2 regions of the Blautia sp. AF14-40 genome follow, and region 1 is predicted to be linked to the other one. Evidence: predicted binding sites of a transcription regulator. Region 1 holds the regulator's gene; the other holds the start of a gene.
The links. Region 1 encodes Rex, which represses fermentation and respiration genes when NADH is low (regulators of the CRP and FNR family bind a similar motif). Its sites were predicted from a motif close to ATTGTTAANTANTTAACAAT; they were not measured.
Positions count from the first base shown of each region.

Region 2: the regulator Rex is predicted to act here: its motif matches at 6,345-6,364, upstream of gap (type I glyceraldehyde-3-phosphate dehydrogenase).

Region 1 is NZ_QUHK01000008.1:9,165-16,469, reverse strand. It holds gene DWW13_RS07825 (NAD(P)H-hydrate dehydratase) at 14-1,522, opposite strand; gene DWW13_RS07820 (redox-sensing transcriptional repressor Rex) at 1,612-2,268, opposite strand; gene DWW13_RS07815 (ABC-F family ATP-binding cassette domain-containing protein) at 2,423-4,348, shown strand; gene DWW13_RS07810 (NADP-dependent isocitrate dehydrogenase) at 4,447-5,649, opposite strand; gene DWW13_RS07805 (S8 family peptidase) at 5,815-6,660, opposite strand; gene DWW13_RS07800 (hypothetical protein) at 6,748-7,032, opposite strand; gene DWW13_RS07795 (MATE family efflux transporter) at 7,147-7,305, opposite strand, start outside.
Region 2 is NZ_QUHK01000001.1:121,927-129,231, forward strand. It holds gene DWW13_RS00630 (3-deoxy-7-phosphoheptulonate synthase) at 1-380, opposite strand, end outside; gene DWW13_RS00635 (polysaccharide biosynthesis protein) at 548-1,909, opposite strand; gene DWW13_RS00640 (RrF2 family transcriptional regulator) at 2,068-2,523, shown strand; gene nifS (cysteine desulfurase NifS) at 2,530-3,711, shown strand; gene nifU (Fe-S cluster assembly scaffold protein NifU) at 3,819-4,256, shown strand; gene mnmA (tRNA 2-thiouridine(34) synthase MnmA) at 4,259-5,353, shown strand; gene DWW13_RS00660 (histidinol-phosphatase HisJ family protein) at 5,350-6,150, shown strand; gene gap (type I glyceraldehyde-3-phosphate dehydrogenase) at 6,414-7,305, shown strand, end outside.

The DNA.
Region 1 (7,305 bases):
TGATCTGCTTTGCTCAGATTGACTGCAATCCTCTGATAATCTCGGATGCTGTTACATAGGAAGCACTGCTTTTTTCTTCCGCAGCCTCTCCCGCCTTTCCATGCGCATATGCCGCCAGTGCCGCTGTTTTGGCAAGGCTGATTTTTTTCTCGTTTTTTTCACACTGACGTTTTGCTGCAAAGGCGCCTGTGATTCCCGCGAGCACATCGCCGCTTCCCGCCGTCGCAAGCGCACTGCTTCCGCTTGTGTTTATGTAATACTGCTCACGCCCTTCCTCTGCTGTCACGGTTACGGAATCCTTTCGTACACAGCAGGCCTGGTATTTTTCGGCTGCCCTTCCGGCGCTTCCTGCCGGGTCACGCTGGCATTCTGCAATGGTCATGTGCAGCAGCCGTGCAAGCTCTCCTACATGAGGCGTTAAAATTTTTTCTGCCCGGCAGCCCGAAAGAATCTCTGCATCTTCTGCAATCAGGTTCAGCGCATCTGCATCCAGAACAAGAGGAACTTCTGTGTGCTGCACCGTAAAAACGAGCAGTTCTTTTGCCGTCCGGCTTTTGGAAAGTCCCGGTCCCGCAACAACAGCGTCCGCCCAGGCGAGATCCTGCAGCAGGGCTTCTTCCGGAAGCGGCTCATCCTCCTTCCAGAAATCCGCCATTGCTTCCGGCAGGGCACAGAAAAGCGGCGTACGGTTTCTTTCCTCTGTCACAACCTTTACCATGCCGGCACCGGATGCAAGGACTGCCCTGGCACACAAAACAGCGGCTCCGCACATGGCACCGGAACCGGCAAGTACCAGCACCTTTCCGAAGGTTCCCTTATTTCCCATCGGCGTGCGGGTAAGAAACCGGTCCAGATCTTCTTTTTCCACTGAACCGTACCAGGGCGTCTCCTCTTCTCCTGCATCAAAGCCGATTCCGATATCACGGATCAGGACCTCTCCGGCATATCGTTTTCCGGGATCAAAGAGAAGCCCTGGCTTTGCACAGGCAAATGTCACCGTGGCTCTGGCTTTCACCGCCGCATCAAGGACCTCTCCGGTATCCGTGTGGATCCCCGAAGGGATGTCCACGGCAAGAACAGGAACACCGCTTGCGCAGATTGCTTCCACTGCCCTCCGGTACTCCCCTGCCAGCGGACGGGATACGCCAATTCCAAAGATGGCATCTATGATAACAGTATATTCCCGGAAATCCGGATTCTTAACCTCACGGACCCCATAATTTTCCGCAATTTTCTTCTGTGCTCTCATGCCTTCACTGTATTTTTCCGGATTTCCAAGACAGAACAGTTCCGCATCCACCCCTTTCGTCTTTAAAATCCGTGCAATTGCCGCACCGTCCCCTCCATTATTTCCGGGACCGCACACAGCAAGGACTTTTCCTGTATCCCATGTTCCATTTTGAAGCTCCTCCACGCAGGACAGCGCTGCGCGCTCCATCAGTACCAGGGACGGTACCCCCATGGTTTCGATCGTATTGCGGTCTGCCTGCTTCATCTGTGCTGCTGTAAGAATCCGTTTCATCGCTTTTCCTCCTTTTCCTGCCTTATCCGGAAAGTGAACAGAAAAAGTCTCCGGTTTCCCGAAGACTCTCCTGCTTTTGTTTTGGTTTCTTAATTGTTCTTTGGATGCTCCGCCTCATATCTGGTCAGATTGTAGGAGAGACGCATCAGACTTTCGGAAAGATGGACGTTCTCGACGATCACATCTTTCGGAAGTTTTAAGTTTAGATCGGTATGTGCAAAATTCCAGATTGCTTTTACACCGTTGTCCACGAGAATCTCTGCCATCTCTACCGCTTTTGCTTTTGGCAGTGTCAAAGCCGCAATCTCTACATGGTGTTCCTTGATAAATTCCGGAAGCTCGTCCGCCATGCGGATTTCAATTCCGCGCACGGAGATTCCTTTTAATACCGGGTTGACGTCAAAAATACCGACCGTTTTGAATCCGCTTCTTTCAAAGGCCGCATAATTAGCAAGCGCCTGTCCCAGATTTCCGGCTCCGACAAAAATCATATTGTGGACTCTGTCCAGACCTAAAATTTTTCCAATCTCGCTGTACAGATACCGCACGTTATAACCATACCCCTGCTGGCCGAAGCCGCCGAAATTATTTAAATCCTGGCGAATCTGGGAAGCTGTCACTTTCATCCGCTCGCTCAGCTCACCGGAAGAGATCCGTTCTACTCCGTCCTCCAGCAATTCGCCCAGGTAACGATAATATCTAGGAAGTCTTTTGATAACTGCCCGCGAAATTCCTTTTTCTTCCAAGATAAATTCCTCCTTATTTACACCTGCATATATTCATATTATATATGGTTGATAGAAAATTGTCAAAGATTTCTTGAAATTTTGTGTATTACTCTCTATAATAAGGATGGTGTATTATGTCAAAATACAGAAATATGTTATCTGGAGGAACCACATGATTCTTGCATGTCAGAATATCTCGAAAGCATTCGGGACAACGGAAATTATCAAAAATGCATCTTTTCATATAGAAGAACGCGAAAAAACCGCACTGGTCGGCATCAACGGTGCCGGAAAATCGACGCTGTTAAAAATCATCATCGGCGAAATGAGGGCCGATGAGGGAGAGGTCATCCTCTCCAAAGGAAAGACGATGGGCTATCTCGCCCAGCATCAGGATCTGACCGGACACCTTTCCATTTACCAGGAAGTGCTGACCGCGAAACAGAATCTGATCGATATGGAGGAACGCCTCCGTCAGATGGAAAGTGATATGAATACAAAATCCGGTGCAGAGCTGGATGAACTTCTTTCCACCTACACCCGCCTCTCCCATACCTTTGAACTGGAAAACGGATACGCGTACCGCAGTGAAGTCGTCGGTGTTTTAAAAGGTCTTGGCTTTTCCGAGAGCGATTTTGAAAAACAGGTGGACTCCCTCTCCGGCGGTCAGAAGACCCGCGTGGCACTTGGTAAACTGCTGCTCACCAAACCGGACATCATTCTGCTCGACGAGCCGACCAACCACCTCGATATGGACTCGATCTCCTGGCTCGAAACGTATCTTTTAAATTACAGCGGAGCCGTCCTGATCGTCTCCCATGACCGTTACTTTCTCGACCGCGTTGTCACAAAAGTCGTTGAAGTGGACAATAAAAAAGTAACAACTTTTGAGGGAAACTATACCGCCTACAGTCAAAAAAAAGCAATGCTCCGTGAAGCCGCTTACCATGCCTGGGTCAACCAGCAGCAGGAAATCCACCATCAGGAAGAAGTCATTGCAAAGCTGAAATCTTTCAACCGCGAGAAATCCATCAAACGCGCCGAGAGCCGTGAAAAAATGCTGGACAAAATGGATGTGCTGGAAAAGCCGACCGAAGTACGCTCCGATATGCGGATCCGTCTGGAACCGCGCATCACAAGCGGAAACGATGTGCTGACCGTCGAGCACCTCTCCAAAGCCTTCCCGGGACAGACGCTTTTCCAGGATCTGAATTTCGAAATCAAGCGCGGGGAGCGCGTCGCAATCATCGGAAACAACGGAACGGGAAAAACGACGATCTTAAAGATCTTAAACGAAGTCATCCGCCCGGATGCCGGCTCTTTTACACTTGGAAGCCGTGTACAGATCGGTTACTACGATCAGGAGCATCAGGTGCTCCACATGGAAAAGACCATTTTCCAGGAGATTTCCGACGCGTATCCGTATCTGACAAACACCGAAATCCGAAATGTGCTGGCCGCCTTCCTGTTTACAAACGACGATGTCTTCCAACCGATTCATACCTTGAGCGGCGGTGAGCGCGGACGAATTTCTCTTGCCAAGCTGATGCTCTCGAACGCCAACTTCCTGATCCTCGACGAGCCGACCAACCACCTCGATATCGTATCAAAGGAGATTCTGGAAAACGCGCTGAAGGATTACACTGGAACGGTACTGTACGTTTCCCACGACCGTTACTTTATCAATCAGACTGCAACCCGGATTCTGGAGCTGACGGGACAAACACTCGTCAACTATATCGGAAATTACGATTACTATCTGGAGAAAAAAGAAGAGCTGACCCGCATCTATGCTCCTGCTGCCGATGCCGCCGCTCCGGAAGAAACAGCGGCTCCTTCCGAAGCCTCCTCCACAAAGCTGGACTGGAAAGCGCAGAAAGAAGAACAGGCACGTCTCCGCAAGAAAGAAAACGAGCTGAAAAAGACGGAGAAACGAATTGAAGAGCTTGAGACACGCGATTCGGAAATTGATGAGGAAATGTCGAAACCGGAAGTCGCAACGAATGTGGCAGAGTGTGTGAAATTAAGCAAAGAGAAAGCAGAGATTGCCGCGGAACTCGAAGAGCTGTATGAAAAATGGGAAGAGCTTGCCGAATAGGCCTGGTTTTCCCCGGAAAATTCAAAACAGAAAAAGCCGGTCCGGCGCATCCCTTTTTGCGGGAATGCCGGATCGGCTTTCTTTTTTGCTTCGTTTAATTATTTCTCCAGCTCCTCGCGGATGGCCAGGATGAAATCACGGCTGTTTAATACGGTCGGATTTTCCATGGTGGTGATCAGCGCAAGGTCTTTTGTCATTTTTCCGCTCTCGATCGTTGCGATCGTTGCTTTTTCCAGACGGTCTGCAAATGCGGAAAGTTCTGCGTTTCCATCCATTTCCCCGCGTTTTCTGAGTGCGCCGGTCCATGCAAAAATGGTGGCCACGGAGTTGGTGGATGTCTCCTCACCTTTTAAGTGACGGTAATAGTGGCGCTGTACGGTTCCGTGCGCAGCCTCGTACTCGTAATATCCGTGCGGGGATACGAGAACAGAAGTCATCATCGCAAGGGAACCGAAGGCGGAGGATACCATGTCGCTCATGACATCGCCGTCGTAGTTCTTGCAGGCCCAGATAAAGCCGCCCTCTGCTTTCATGATGCGGGCAACGGCGTCGTCGATCAGAGTGTAGAAGTAGGTAATGCCTGCTTCTGCAAATTTCTCTTTGTACTCTGCATCGAAGATCTCCTGGAAGATATCCTTGAAGCGGTGATCATACTTCTTGGAAATCGTATCCTTGCTTGCAAACCACAGATCCTGTTTCGTGGACAGTGCGTACTCGAAACAGCTTCTCGCAAAGCTTTCTATGGAGTTATCCAGATTGTGCATGCCCTGAATGACACCGGCGCCGGTGAAGTTGTGGATCAGCTCTCTTGTCTCGGTGCCGTCCTCAGCCGTATAAACCAGCTCTGCTTTTCCCGGTCCCGGAATGCGCATTTCTGCATTTTTATAGACATCTCCGTATGCATGACGGGCAATCGTGATCGGTTTTTTCCAGTTGCGCACGCACGGCTCGATGCCTTTTACGACAATCGGGGTACGGAAAACGGTTCCGTCGAGCATGGCACGGATCGTTCCGTTCGGGCTCTTCCACATTTCTTTCAGATTGTACTCGGTCATACGCGCTGCATTCGGCGTAATGGTGGCACATTTGACTGCTACACCGTATTTCTTGGTAGCGTTTGCGGAATCTACGGTTACCTGATCGTTCGTCTCGTTTCTGTGTTCCAGTCCCAGATCGTAATATTCCGTTTTCAGGTCAATAAACGGGAGAAGCAGCTCATCTTTGATCATTTTCCAGAGAATTCTGGTCATCTCATCTCCATCCATCTCTACCAGAGGAGTGGTCATCTGAATTTTTTCCATAGTAGGCCTCCTTTTTCTATTCCCGTTTATTGTATAAAGTATCCTATAGCTTGTCAAGTCAAAATTCGCCTGATTTTTTGGTATTTTCCCATAAATTCACACAATTTTTGCAGGATGAGAGGTGTTTTCCTTCATTTTTCTTTTTTTATGCTGCCGCACAGTGCCTCACAGAAGAGACAGAAAACGGTCTGTTTGAAGCATCCCATGCCCCTGACGGTTGCGCGGAAGGCCAAGGTCTCTCGCCGATTCGCAAAGCAGCATTTTCGCCTGGACATTTGTAAGATCCGGAACCCGTTCAAGTGCCAAAGCCACGGCTCCGGACACCCGCGGTGCCGCCATCGAGGTGCCGCTCTTCACCACATATTCCTTCCTGCTTCTTCCAGGCGCGCAGGAAATGAGACGTTTTCCAGGCGCGACAAGATCCGGTTTGCAGACGCAGTCCCGTGTCGGGCCGCATCCGGAGATTCCTCTTCTTGGCTCCAGCAGATCGCCCGCTCCCACGGTGATCACTTTTCTGCTGCTCCCCGGCGCCGTAATACTGCCCGGAGCGGGTCCCAGATTTCCGGCCGCTGTCACAACAGTGATCCCGTCATCCCAGGCGCGCTCCACCGCCTGTACTAGCAGATCATCCACCGTTTTTTCCTGCTCTGTTGTTCCCACTGAAATATTTAAAATGCGGATATTAAGTCTTATTCGCTCTTTGCACACCCAGTCAATCGCCGCGAGGATATCCTGCTTTCTTCCATTTCCCCTTCGGTCCAGAATCTTCACTACGACAAACCGGCATCCCGGTGCCGCACCCTGGTATTTTCCGCCGGACGCTCTTCCACTTCCGCCAAGGATACCACAGACATGCGTTCCGTGTCCATTGTCATCGTAAGGCGTCTCCCGCCCGTACACAAGATCCCGGAAGGCTACAATCCGGCCGTCAAAATCCATATGGGGAAAAATCCCTGTATCCAGCACGGCGGCTGTAATTCCTTTTCCTGTCAGATTTTCCTGCTCTTTCATCCATAAGCCCCTGTGTATTCTTATTTTATGGTATGCAAAAAGGGCTGCCTTTCACAAAGAACAGCCTTTTTGTTTTTCCTTTCTATTCTAAAACCGAATCTGCTTTTCGCCTTTTTGTTTCCAGAGAACCACTGCAAGCGGGATGCCGCAGAGCTCAGCCAGGATAAAGGCACCCCAGATCAGATTCAGGTTCTCAATCCCTTTGAAAAGGAACGCAAACACCAGCGGCAGAATTGCCTGGCGTATCATGGATATGTACATACTTTCTTTTCCAAGGGAAAGTCCCTGCAACGCCGCCTGATAGATCAGACCTGGAATCGAAAGCAGATAGGCGACCGACAGAATGCGGAGCGCCGGGACTCCAATGCGCATCAGATTGTCCGAGGCATCATATTGTATGTATGGCAATAAAAAACAGGAAGATATCTGCCAAAACCGTTTCGGTAAAGATCTTCCTGTCCTTTTTTCAGAAACTTTTCAAAAACATTACTTCTGCTGCTCCATTCGCTTCAATTCCGGCAGAACCAGAATCAGCATGGTGATAAAGCAGAGACTTCCGCCGATTACGTTTGATACCGGTTCGGCAAGGAAGACACCGTCCGTTCCCATGTGGAGTACGTACGGCATCAGATAGGTGAGCGGTAC
Region 2 (7,305 bases), on a different contig from region 1:
ACACGCATATGCATTTTACGCATGGCGATCAGGCCGTGCAGCAGGTCCGGCTTTCCTTCCGGGTCCGGCTGATGAACGATACCTTTGTAGCCTTCACCTGTGGTACGCGGTTTGTTGGTATAGACACGCGGGATGATGATCAGTTTGTCGGATACTTTGTCGGCAACCTTTGCCAGACGGTGATTGTACTCCAGAACAGCGTCTTCGTTGTCTGCGGAGCAAGGTCCTACGATAACAAGAAATTTATCGGAATCCCCGGTAAAGACTTTTGCGATTTCAGCGTCACGCTGTTTTTTGATTTCGGTTGCGCGGGCGCTTAAGGGATATTGTTCCCGGATCTCTGTTGGGGTGGGAAGTTTTCTTACAAATTCAAGGCTCATTTTCGTTCTCCTTTATCTTAGATGCACTTCTTTTCTAGCTGCGGACAGAGGAGCGTTCTTGTGTGCCCCGTCGCAAACTATCTATAAATTATAATACATAACGCGAAGATTGTCGATATTTTTTCGGCGAAAATTCTGTTTCTCTTAAAAAAGATAGAAAAAAGGTATCAATGAACAGCAAATCCGTTTGCAGATTCCCGATGCAGGAACAAAAGTGCCATTGTCATAATGGTAAGTTCACTTGCAAGAATACCATAGAGATAGCCACGGATGCCGAAAACCGGGACGAGAAAAAGAATTGCAAGAATACGAATTACATCTCCGGCAAGGTTCTGGAAAAAAACGAGAGAAGTTTTTCCAAGGCCGTTTAAAATGCTTCCAAGTGTCGTTTCCAGATAGAGAAAAGGACTTAAAAATGAAAGGATACGCAGAAAAACGCCGACTTCTTCGTTTTGAAAAAGGAAACGTCCAAGCCACGGACCGAAAAAGAAAAAGGCAAAAACAGCGGAAGTGCCAAGCAGCACACAGAAAGAAATTGTATAACGGATCGTGTCTGATATTTGCTCCGGCGTACCGTCGGCCTGCTGTTTTGCTACGCCGGGCAGAAGCATGACGGACACCGCGTGGGTGATGGCAGATGGAAAAAAGATCATAGGAAGTGCCATACCGGTGAGAATGCCATACTGCGAGAGCGCTGCTTTCCGGGAAAGACCGAAGGTGACCAGACAGCCGGGGAGCAGAGCACTTTCAATGCTGTGGAGGACATTCAGAAGAATACGGTTCAGCGTAAGCGGAAGATTCAAAACGGCAAGCTCTCGGAAGGTATCGTACCAGAGGGTCTTTTCTTTGAAAAAAACAGAAATCGGGCGGTGTTTCTGAGGGGACCTGCTGTGCGAGACGGACAGGCAGGCCATCAGAAAGAGACACGAAAAGAGTTCGCCGGCGGCAGTACCGAATGCAGCGACAGCGGCAGAGGGGAGGCTTGTGGGAAGACAGAAAAGCCAGGCAAGGTAGGAAGCGCCCATGCGCACGAACTGTTCCAAAAGCTGGCAAAAAGAAGGCAGTGCCGTCTGATTCTGGCCAAGATACCATGCCGAGAGACAGTTGTGGATCCCGGAGGGGAGAATGCCGAGTGATAAAATCCGGAGGAGCAGAATCGTCCGCGGCTCAAAAAGAAGCCGTGTTCCGATAAAATCCGCGCTGAAAAAGAGAAAGATGGAGGCGGAGAAGGAAAGTATCACTACAATGCCGCATCCGGCCGCCAGACAGATCTTTGCCCGTCTGGAATCCTTTTTGGCAAGGTACGATGCGACAAAGCGCGAGAGCACCGTCTGCATGCCGCCTGCGCCAAGGGAGAGCATCAGTGCGTAGAGTGGTGTGGCGAGCTGGTAGATACCAAAGGCTTCCGCACCGATCCGGCGCGACAGGAATATTCTATAGAGAAATCCAAGAATTCTGCAGATGATCCCGGACGCGGTCAGGATCAGTGTGCCAAGAAGAAGCGTGTTCTTTCTTGTGATTTTCAGCATGGGATAGACTCCTTTCACGGCATTGCGCAGATAGTCTAAAATATGCGAAAAAACTCCTTGACAGAACCCCGTGATAGGTGCTATTCTGAGTGAGAAATAAATCCGATTAAAACTGTCGGAATTGGAAAACGACAGCACAGGAAAAAGGAGAACCAGGAATGAAATTATCGACCAAAGGAAGATATGGTCTGCGTGCCATGATCGATCTGGCGAGTCACGAAGAAGAGGGTGCAGTGTCCATTGCCAGCATTTCAGAACGCCAGAATATCTCAGAGAGCTATCTGGAGCAGCTGGTGCGTCCGCTTCGAAAAGCCGGATTCATTGAGAGTGTGCGGGGAGCAGGCGGTGGATATGTACTTGCAAAACCGGCAGATTCCATTTCGGTAGGAGATGTTCTCCGTGTGCTGGAGGGCGGACTCGAGGCAGTCACGTGCTCGGTCAATGAAGGCCTGGGCGGCTGCGATGCGGCCGATTTCTGCGTCACGCGTTTTGTGTGGCAGAGGATCAATGAGGGAATTACGAACGCTGTGGATTCCATCAGCCTCGGAGAGCTGGTTCAGCAGAGCCGGCAATTAGAGAAAAACAGAAACAGCGATAGAAATGACAAGGAGTGAACAACAATGATTTATCTGGACAATGCGGCAACAACAAAAACAGCCCCGGAAGTTGTCGAGGCTATGCTTCCTTATTTCAGCGAATACTACGGAAATCCATCCAGTATTTATGCAATTGCAGGAAAAAGCAAAGAAGCCATCACCAAAGGAAGAGAGCAGATCGCAAACGTGCTCGGCGCAAAACCGGAGGAAATTTATTTCACAGCCGGCGGCAGCGAGTCCGATAACTGGGCGTTAAAAGCTACCTTTGAAGCATATAAAAATAAAGGAAACCACATCATCACCACAAAAATCGAGCATCATGCGATTCTTCATACCTGTGAGTATCTGGAAAAAGAGCGCGGTGCGAAAATCACCTATATCGGCGTCGATGAGAACGGCGTTGTCAATCTGGATGAACTCGAAGCAGCCATCACACCTGAGACCATTCTGATTTCCGTTATGGCGGCAAACAACGAAATCGGAACGATTCAGCCGATCAAGGAAATCGGAAGAATTGCAAAAGAACACAATATTTTATTCCACACAGATGCTGTACAGGCATTTGGCCAGATCCCGATCAATGTGGATGAGTGCAATATTGATATGCTCAGTTCCAGCGGTCATAAGATTAACGGACCGAAAGGAATCGGCTTCCTTTACATCCGAAAGGGTGTGAAAATCCGCTCCTTCGTACACGGCGGTGCGCAGGAAAGAAAACGCCGTGCCGGAACAGAAAATGTACCGGGCATCGTAGGATATGGAGTTGCGGCAGAGCGTGCGGCAAGAACTATGGCGGAGCGTACCGCAAAAGAAATCGAAGTACGTGATTATCTGATCAACCGTATTTTAACCGAGATTCCGAACTGCCGTCTGAACGGCGATCCGGTAAAACGTCTGCCGAACAACTGCAACATCAGCTTTGAATTCATCGAGGGAGAGTCCCTTCTGATCATGCTGGATATGAAAGGTATCTGCGCATCCAGCGGTTCTGCATGTACTTCCGGATCCCTGGATCCGTCCCATGTACTGCTGGCCATCGGACTGCCGCACGAGAAAGCACACGGTTCCTTACGTCTGACTTTAAGTGAGGAGATCACAAAAGAGGACGTTGATTTTGTTGTAGAGCAGATTAAAGCGATCGTAGACCGTCTGCGCAGCATGTCCCCGCTGTATGAGGATTACATCAAAAAACAGCAGGGTAAATAAGTTTAAAAAAATAAGACAGTCCATCCAGAAAGCCGGTACAGAAAAATTCAGGTAAAAGCTGTGCCGGAGGAGGACTGCTTTGAAATAGTTCAGGAGGAAGAATAACAATGTACAGTGAAAAAGTAATGGATCATTTCCAGCATCCGAGAAATGTAGGAGAAATTGAGAACGCAAGCGGTGTAGGTACCGTTGGAAATGCAAAATGCGGCGATATCATGAGAATGTATCTTGACATCGACGATAACGGCATCATTCAGGACTGCAAATTCAAAACCTTCGGCTGCGGCGCCGCAGTTGCAACCAGCAGTATGGCAACCGAGCTGGTAAAAGGAAAAACCATCCAGGAAGCTCTGGAAGTAACCAACAAAGCCGTTATGGAAGCACTCGACGGACTTCCGCCGGTCAAAGTTCACTGTTCTCTGCTTGCAGAAGAAGCAATTCACGCTGCACTCTGGGATTACGCAGAGAAACACCACATCAAGATCGAAGGTCTTGCAAAACCGAAGTCTGATATCAGCGAGGGCGAGGAAGAGGAAGAATACTAAGTATGGGAAAAAAGAAAGTAGTCGTTGGAATGTCCGGCGGCGTAGATTCCTCGGTGGCAGCGTATCTCCTGAAAAAAGCAGGATACGATGTCATCGGGGTGACCATGCAGATCTGGCAGGATGAGGCCGAGACAGTCCAGGAGGAAAACGGGGGCTGTTGCGGCCTTTCTGCTGTTGATGATGCAAGGCGCGTGGCACAGGTGCTGGACATTCCGTATTATGTCATGAACTTCAAAAAAGAGTTCCGTGAGAACGTCATGGACTATTTCACGAACGAATATCTCTGCGGCAGAACACCGAACCCGTGTATCGCCTGCAACCGCTATGTGAAATGGGAAGCGTTGCTTCAGCGCAGTCTTTCCATTGGAGCGGACTACATTGCGACCGGACATTATGCAAGAATCGAACAGCTTGCCAATGGACGGTATGCGATTGCAAATTCGGTAACAGCGGCAAAAGACCAGACGTATGCACTGTATAATCTGACCCAGGAGCAGCTTTCGCATACGCTGATGCCGGTCGGAGACTACACAAAAGATCAGATTCGTGAGATTGCAGCAAAAATCGGTCTTCCGGTAGCAAAAAAGAAGGATTCCCAGGAAATCTGCTTCGTGCCGGATCAGGATTACGCTTCCTTTATCCAGAACGAGACAGGAATCGTGGCACCGAAAGGCAATTTCGTGAATACAAAGGGTGAAATCCTCGGTAGCCATGAGGGGATTACCCATTACACCGTAGGACAGCGCCGCGGACTCGGCCTTCCGATGGGACACCGCGTGTTCGTACTGGAAATCCGTCCGGAGACGAACGAGGTTGTGGTCGGCGAAAATGAAGAGGTTTTCGCAAAAGTAGTAAAAGCAAACAAAGTAAACTATATGGCAATTCCGCCGCTGGAACTTGGAGAAGAGCTCTCCTGCACCGCAAAAATCCGGTACGGGCACAAAGGCTCCCCGTGCGTGATCAAACGGACCGGGGAAGATGAGATTACCTGTACCTTCCCGGACGGCGTGCGTGCTCCGACACCGGGACAGGCTGTTGTCTTCTACGTGGACGGCTGTGTCGGCGGAGGCGGAACGATTACGGAGGCCGAAAGATGAAAATAGCGGACTGTCATATGCACAGTTTCTTTTCAAGTGACAGCGAAGCACCAACAGAAGAGATGGTAAAACGGGCAGTCGAGCTGGGACTTCCGGCAATCTGCCTGACGGATCACTACGATATGGATTACAGTACCGGCGAGTTCCAGCTCGATACACCGGCATATGCGGCAAAAATCCGGGAACTGCAGGAAAAATATCGCGGCAGAATCGATATCCGATTCGGCGTGGAACTGGGACTGCAGCTCCACTTAAAAGAACGGATGGAAGAGTATGTAAATGCGTGGCCGTTCGACTATGTGATCGGCTCCATGCATGTCATTGACGGAAAAGACCCCTATTATGAGGATGCTTTCCCGGACTGGACAGCAGAAGAGCTGTACCGGGCGTATTTTCGGGCTACAGCAGAAAATATCCGGTTCTTCCACAATTTCCAGACGCTTGGTCATCTGGATTATGTGGTACGCTACTGCAGAGAAAAGGGAAAAGATTACAGCTACCGCGCATTTGCGGACGAGATCGATACCATTTTAAAAGAGCTGATTCAGTACGATATCGCGCTGGAAATCAACACCGGCGGCTACAAGGCAGGCCTTGGCGTGCCGAATCCGACGCCGGATGTCATCAGAAGATACCGGGAACTGGGCGGCGAAAAGATCACCTTCGGTGCCGATGCCCACAAACCGGAACATATAGCGTTTCATTTCGCGGACGCGGCAGCTATCGCGCAGGAAGCCGGATTCCGGTACTACGTGCGGTTTAAAGAGAAAAAGCCGGAATATCTGCCGATCCAATAGAAAACACGCAGGAAAAGCCGGAAAAAGCCCCGGAAAGGCTGGATTCCGGCTCTTTCTGTAATAGACGGATCTTTCGAAATTTTGCAGAAATACGGATTGGCATCCGGCTTCTTCACAAATTTTAGAAATAATTTCGTATTTTCTTGAAAATAGAACTTGAATTTTCCGACGAAATTAGGTATTATACAGATAAGGTTGATGTTTCTTTAACAAAGTACAGAGACTCAAAATTAAAATTCACTTTTTAGGAGGAATTGAAAATCATGGCAGTAAAAGTAGCAATCAATGGTTTTGGCCGTATCGGACGTCTTGCATTCAGACAGATGTTTGGAGCAGAAGGTTATGAAGTAGTAGCAATCAACGACTTAACATCCCCGAAGATGTTAGCTCATCTGTTAAAATATGACTCTTCTCAGGGAAAATATGCTCTGGCTGATACCGTAACATCCGATGAAGATTCCATCACAGTAGATGGCAAAAACATCAAAATCTATGCTTTCCCGGATGCTAACAACTGCCCATGGGGAGAGCTTGGCGTAGACGTAGTTCTGGAGTGCTCCGGATTCTACACCTCCAAAGCAAAAGCTCAGGCACACATCAATGCAGGCGCTCGTAAAGTAGTTATCTCCGCTCCGGCTGGTAACGACCTTCCGACCATCGTTTACAATGTAAACCATGAGACCCTGACAGCAGACGATAACATCATCTCCGCTGCATCCTGCACCACAAACTGCCTTGCACCTATGGCAAAAGCTCTGAACGAACTGGCTCCGATCAAATCCGGTATCATGGTTACTATCCATGCTTACACTGGAGATCAGATGACTCTGGACGGACCGCAGAGAAAAGGCGATCTGAGAAGATCCCGTGCAGCTGCAGTTAACATCGTTCCAAACAGCACCGGTGCTGCAAAAGCAATCGGTCTTGTTATTCCGGAACTGAACGGCAAACTGATCGGTTCTGCACAGCGTGTTCCAACCCCAACCGGTTCTACCACAATCCTTACAGCAGTTGTAGAAGGAACTGTAACTGTTGACGAGATCAACGCAAAAATGAAAGCATCTGCAACCGAGTCCTTCGGATACAACACAGATGAAATCGTATCCAGCGACATCGTTGGTATGAGATATGGTTCTCTGTTCGATGCAACTCAGA